DNA from 2 places in the Amygdalobacter indicium genome. Region 2 is predicted to be linked to the other one. Evidence: predicted binding sites of a transcription regulator. Region 2 holds the regulator's gene; the other holds the start of a gene.
What was found. Region 2 encodes Rex, which represses fermentation and respiration genes when NADH is low (regulators of the CRP and FNR family bind a similar motif). Its sites were predicted from a motif close to ATTGTTAANNNNTTAACAAT; they were not measured.

Region 1 (3,203 bases), 180 kb from region 2:
CAAAGTTACTGCTGCCGCTTCAATTGAGGCGGTTTTCTTTATAGAGAGGCGTAAACGGATGCATATTAAAGGATTCAGAACGCGCGATTTTATCGCTTACGCATTGATAGCGGGTGCAGTTTATTGGCTGTCGCTCAATTTCAATTTTTTACCTAACTGGCTGCACAGCTTTTCCTCCAAGTTATTACCGATAACTTTGGGAGCCGCTTTAGCTTTCGTAATCAATATCCCGACGTCTTACATAGAGCACAAGTTTTTCTCGATTAATTGGGGCAAATATGATTCTGCCAGAAAAAAAGTGAAAAGACCTTTGTCGTTATTACTGTCATTGTTCTTCTTCGGAGCTTTGATTTATGCTTTTTTCGCTTTGCTCTTACCCCAAATTAACGCTACTTTGGTGCGCCTGAGTACGCAAATTCCGCTGACAGTTGCCCGTTTGACCGATCAGGTTGAGAATTTTTTAGAAACCAAACCGCAAATTCGAGAATTTGCCGAAGCCAATAATATCCATCTGGATGATATTGCTCGTCAATTTACTTTAAGCTATGACAAAGTTATTCGTTCGTTAATCAGCGGTATTTCCAATATAGCATTAAATATTATCAGCGGTTTTGTAACCTTCCTCATCAGCCTGATTTTCGGAATCTATATTATATGCGGCAAAGAACAGATAGGGCGGGAAGTTACCGGTCTGCTTTATGCTTTGTTTAATGAAGAAAAGGTTGACCATTTCTTGAAATTGATGATTTTCGCCGGTAAAATGTTCGCCCGTTATATTGCCGCTGCCTGCATGGAAGCGGGAATCTTGGGCTTTCTTGTCCTTGTAGTAATGTTTTTATTCGATATTCCTTATTACAGCCTGATTGCCGTCCTGGTTGCCCTTTTTGCGCTTATTCCTATTTTCGGGGCCTATATTTCCGCCGGCCTTTCCTTTATTTTAATTTTGACTGTAAATGTGCATAAGGCCTTATTATTCTTACCTTTATTTTTTGTCGTGCAACAAATTGAAGGCAATTTAATTTATCCTTTTGTGGTCGGTTCACAGGTGGGTTTGCCGGCAATTTGGGTTTTCGCAGCCGTTTTAATCGGCGGTAACTTTTTCGGTTTCCCCGGCTTAATCCTTTCAGTTCCGCTTTCAGCTGTCCTTTATGTTGTCATAAAACAATATGTCAAGCAGAGCAACGAACAAAGAAATATTGCTGTTGCCAAATTGCACAGTGCCGTAGAATATTTTGCGGTAGAGAAAGACGTTGATGCTCTTATGCGGCGGGATTACAATCCTACACCGTTTTTTACCGCTATTATGAATAAGCATTTACCGCTTCCGCACCTGCCGCACATCTCTTTGCCCTATTTGACAACAAATGAAAATATGGATAAAAAGAGTGAAGAGGAGCAAGTTAAAAACCCTAAAACCAAGAAAAAACGGGAAACGGGAACTGATAAAACAACCCCGACGAATGGCCCGAAGGATGCAGGGGTTTGAACAAAGATTAGACAATTTGTACAAAATGTGAGAAGTTGGCCGCTTTTATTTGAAATCCGGTGACATCTGATATAAAATAAACAATAGTTCGATAGTTCTTCGAGCATATTTGCTAGATTTAATTTCAGGAGGAAGTTATGGCAATTAAAGTAGGTATTAATGGTTTTGGACGCATTGGTCGTCTGGTATTTCGAGCAATCGCTGATCAAGGTTTGTTAGGCAAGGAAATTGACGTCGTTGCTGTAACAGATATGGGTACTGATGCTGATTATTTTGCTTATCAGATCAAGTATGATTCAACTCAAGGCAGATTTGAGCATGAAGTTTCCAGCAAGAAATCTTCTGCTGAATTAGATCATGACGATATTATCGTTGTTGACGGACATGAGACCAAATGTATCATGGCTCAACGTAATCCGGCCGATTTGCCTTGGAAGGAATTAGGCGTTGATTATGTTATCGAATCTACCGGTTTATTCACCAAAAAAGAAGCAGCTGAAGGACATTTGCAAGCCGGCTGTAAGAAGGTTATCATTTCCGCTCCCGGTAAAGGCGGCGTAAAGACAATCGTTATGGGCGTTAATGAGCACGAATATAATCCTGCAGAGGATAACGTTGTTTCCAACGCTTCCTGCACAACAAACTGCTTGGCACCTGTTGTACACGTTTTGCTCAAAGAAGGTTTCGGTATTGAAACAGGTTTGATGAGTACAATTCACTCCTATACTGCAACACAGAAGACTGTTGACGGTCCGTCCAAGAAGGATTGGCGCGGCGGTCGTGCAGCTGCTGTTAATACTATTCCGAGTTCAACCGGCGCTGCTAAGGCTGTAGGTCAAGTATTACCGGCAACTAAGGGCAAATTAACAGGTATGAGCTTCCGTGTTCCGACACCGACAGGTTCAGTTGTCGATTTGACATTCCGTTCCGAAAAAGATACAAGCATTGAAGAGATTGATGCTGCAATGAAGAGAGCCAGCGAAACATACATGAAGGGTGTTTTGAGCTATTGCAAGGATGATATTGTTTCTACTGATATTATCCATGATAATCATTCCTCTATCTATGACAGCAAGGCTACTTTACAGAACAATCTCCCGGGCGAGAAGCGTTTCTTCAAAGTTGTCAGCTGGTATGATAATGAGTGGGGTTATTCCAATCGTGTAGTTGATTTGTTGCGCTTTATGGCAAGCAAGGATGCTAAATAACAGCTTTCCGGTCTGAAACTTGAAAGTTAAGCCCTGCTCGTCGAAATGATTTTGACAGGCAGGGCTTTTTTGGCATAAGTTTTTCAACAAAGTTTTGTTTGATTGTGTCAACGAGTTAATTGCCCCGATTGTCGCAGTAATATATAATATAGATAACAAAGGTAACTTTGTTCCGGTAATTAGCGTAGAGGGAGCGTGACATTTATGAAGTTTAATTTACAAGGTATTAATGTTAAGATCAGTGAGCGAATTAAAGAACATGCTACTAAGAAGATAAATAAATTGGAGCGTAATTTAGCTGCTCAGGATCAGGTGGAAGCTAAATTCAGCGCCGTCAATAATTCTGTTATTTGCGAATTGACATTGAAGGTTGACGGTTATTTCTATCGTACGACAGCTAATGTTAACGACGCTACTGTCGCTTTTGATCAGGCTCTGGATTTAATGGAGCGTAAATTACGTAAGCATAAAACCAGAATTTTGAAACATCATCACAGCGAAAGTCTCAA
Region 2 (3,203 bases):
TGAGTCGACCTCTAATTTTCGATAATTCGGCAACTGCAGTCGGCCAAGTCAACAGTTTGCAAAGCAAATTGCAGGAGTTAAGACGAAATGATTCTTCGTTACCGTCATTTTTGCAAAAAAATTAAGTCAGCAGTTTAATCCGACATGAATCAGGAAAATCTGGAAATATTAAACAGTCTGAAGCTCGATTCCGACCTCAATTCCTGGCAAAAACTATATCGTTGTTGTCAAATTTGTCCGCAGAATTGTCGGGTCAATCGTTTGGCCGGAGAGCTGGGCTTCTGTTTGACCGATAAAGATTTGCACATTGCGCGCGCCGCTTTGCATTTTTACGAAGAACCGCCGATTTCCGGGGCTTCAGGCTCGGGTGCAATTTTCTTTACCGGTTGTAATATGTCTTGTGTTTTTTGCCAGAACTGCGCTATTTCCACTTCCAGAAGACGGAAAAATGTGAATAAACTCGGCAAAGTTTTCAGTCAGGAAGAATTTCTGCAAACCTGCTTTGATTTGCAGGATCAAGGTGCATGTAACATAAATTTGGTTACCGCCGGCCATCAGTTGGCGACTTTAATTCCCTGTTTGGAAAATTTGAAAAAGGCGGGCTTAAAAATTCCTCTAGTTTATAACAGTTCTTCTTACGAAAATTTGGAGATGATTAAAAAGCTCGACGGTCTTATTGATATTTATTTGCCTGATATTAAATTTTATCGTTCCGATTTAGCTGCAAAATATCTGGGTTGCCCCGATTATCCGGAAGTAAGTTTCAGTGTTGTGCGGGAAATGTACCGTCAAGTCGGTAAATTAAAGTTTCAAAAGCAGCCTGTGACTGCAACTTCTAAGGCCGCCTGTCATTTTCCGCTATTGAAAAAAGGGCTTGTCCTGCGGATTCTGCTCATGCCCGGCTATCTGAACGATGCCAAAGCGGTTTTAAGTTACGCTTACACCTGTTTTTCGGACAATATCTACATCAGTTTGATGAACCAGTATACTCCTATTCCCCAAATACTGCGAAAATATCCTGAACTTAATCGACATGTGAAAACGGAAGAATACGAAGAATTTGTCAATTTCGCGCTTGATCTGGGCGTTAAACATGCCTTTACGCAGGATGAAAGTACTCAGAGCGATTCTTTTATCCCCGATTTTCAAATGTATAATCCCGACATATAAAAACGCCCGTCCGTACGGGATAAACCCGCTTAACGGAACAGGCGCTTAATAATTTACAATGCTTTTTCAGCTGAGAACTCAGCCGTTGGCATTCAAACGTTTCAATTCATATTGGTTCCACAACAAAGCTAATGATTGTGCCAAGTCAACGTTCTCAACAATAACTGCATCGTTCAAATTCAGATGAACGGTAGAGAAGTTCCAAATAGCTTTAACGCCTAATTGTGCCAACTTCTCGGCTGTAGCTTGAGCCTGATCATGAGGAACGGTCAAAATAGCCAATTCCGGCAACTTGTGCTTCTCAATCTCGTTAATGTTGTAAACAGGGACTTCGGAATCCTTGTACTTGGCAATCAAATCCGGATTGATATCATAAGCAGCGGAAATTGCCAAACCGTACTCTTTGAAACCTGAGTAATGGAGGAAAGCACCGCCCAAGTGACCAACACCGATTAAGACAGCTTCACGAACATTGTTGTAGCCGAGGAAGCTCTTAATATCGTTAATCAAACGATCGATGGGGAAACCTGTACGGGGTTTACCTGAGTCTGAAACCCAAGCCAAATCCTTACGGACCTGAATACCGGTCAAGCTGAGCATGGAAGCAATTGTCGATGAGGAAATTGCTGTCATTCCCTTAGCCTGCATGTGCAACAGGCAATTCAAATAAGTAGGCATTCTACGAATTGTAGGAGCCGGAACACTTTCAGTTCTAACACGTCTAAACATATTAAATCTCCTTCAGTATTAATCATAATTTACATATTATACTAATATTTTTATATTATAGCAGACTTATCGGTATACAACATATGGTATAATCAAGATTAATCAAAAATTAAAAAAGATTTATAAACAAGCCACAAATGACAGGCTGTTAGGAGGAACAATGAGGTTAGAAGACGATTTTTACACCTACGTTAATGCAGAATGGCTTAAAAATGCCGTAATTCCGCCGGATCGCCCCGCTACGGGCACGTTTCACGAATTAGATGAATCTATTGAGAAATACTTGTTGAAACTGTCCGAAACTTGGCTGCAAAAGCCTGAATCGGTAAATGATAATCCGCACTTGTCGGCTTATGTTAAGCTTTTACGCCTGGCCAGAGATGAGAAAAGCCGCGAAAGCAACGAAATTCCCGCATTATTGGGGCTTTCCGCCGAATTGGATAAGTATACTTCCTTTGCAGAAATTTGCCGAAATTATGGTAAATATAAGTTTACAGGCCTGCCTTTTCCGTTGACCATAGATATAGAGGCAGATATGAAGCGGGCACGCAAAAAAATCCTTTATTTCGGACCGGCCGGAACAATTTTACCCGATTCTACCTATTATCAACCGGGGCATCCGCAAGCTGCGCAACTGTTGGATAATTACAAGCACTGCACCTCAGCTTACCTGCAGGCATTAGGTTTGAGCAACGTAGAAGAGTTGGTAGAATTAACCATGAAATTCGATGCCTCTTTCGCTATTTACACCAAGAGTAATGAGCAAAAGGCCGATTATGTCGACAGTTATCATCCGCAAACTTTGCAAACCTACATTGATAAATTGCCGGCGGAGCTGCAGGCATTGGGAACGGAACTGCAGAATATTTTCCATCTGTCCGCTGATGATATTGTCAGCGACAGTGAACCGGAATTTACAGCCTCTTTGAGCAAATTTGTCAATTCGACTGATTTCTCCGCTTTTAAGGCTTGGGCTCTGGTTAATTTTCTCCTGCACAACAGCAAATATTTAACTGACGATTTGCGCATTAAAGGCGGCGAATATGGGCGTATGTTGCTCGGAGCGGCCGAACCGCGTAATTTTGAGAGATATACTTTTGATTTAGCTAATTCGTATTACAGCGATCCTGTCGGTCTGTATTATGCTCATACCAATTTCAGCGAACAATCTAAAATGGATGTTTTAGAAATGTTGAAGCAGATGATTCAAGTCTATGAGCAAAGGCTCAGTCAAATTACCTGGTTATCGGCTTCTACCAAAGAAAAGGCTATTAAAAAGTTAAAGGCGCTGCAGCTGCATATTG

Region 1: gap (type I glyceraldehyde-3-phosphate dehydrogenase) is a predicted target of Rex. The motif match lies at 1,552-1,571, and genes of this name have one in related genera.

Annotation. Positions count from the first base shown of each region.
Region 1 covers NZ_CP118866.1:501,401-504,603, forward strand. Annotated here, with positions in the region: gene PYS60_RS02065 (AI-2E family transporter) at 59-1,486, shown strand; gene gap (type I glyceraldehyde-3-phosphate dehydrogenase) at 1,624-2,694, shown strand; gene hpf (ribosome hibernation-promoting factor, HPF/YfiA family) at 2,899-3,203, shown strand, end outside.
Region 2 covers NZ_CP118866.1:682,916-686,118, reverse strand. Annotated here, with positions in the region: gene PYS60_RS02860 (Maf family protein) at 1-125, shown strand, start outside; gene PYS60_RS02855 (radical SAM protein) at 145-1,170, shown strand; gene PYS60_RS02850 (redox-sensing transcriptional repressor Rex) at 1,249-1,899, opposite strand; gene PYS60_RS02845 (M13-type metalloendopeptidase) at 2,060-3,203, shown strand, end outside.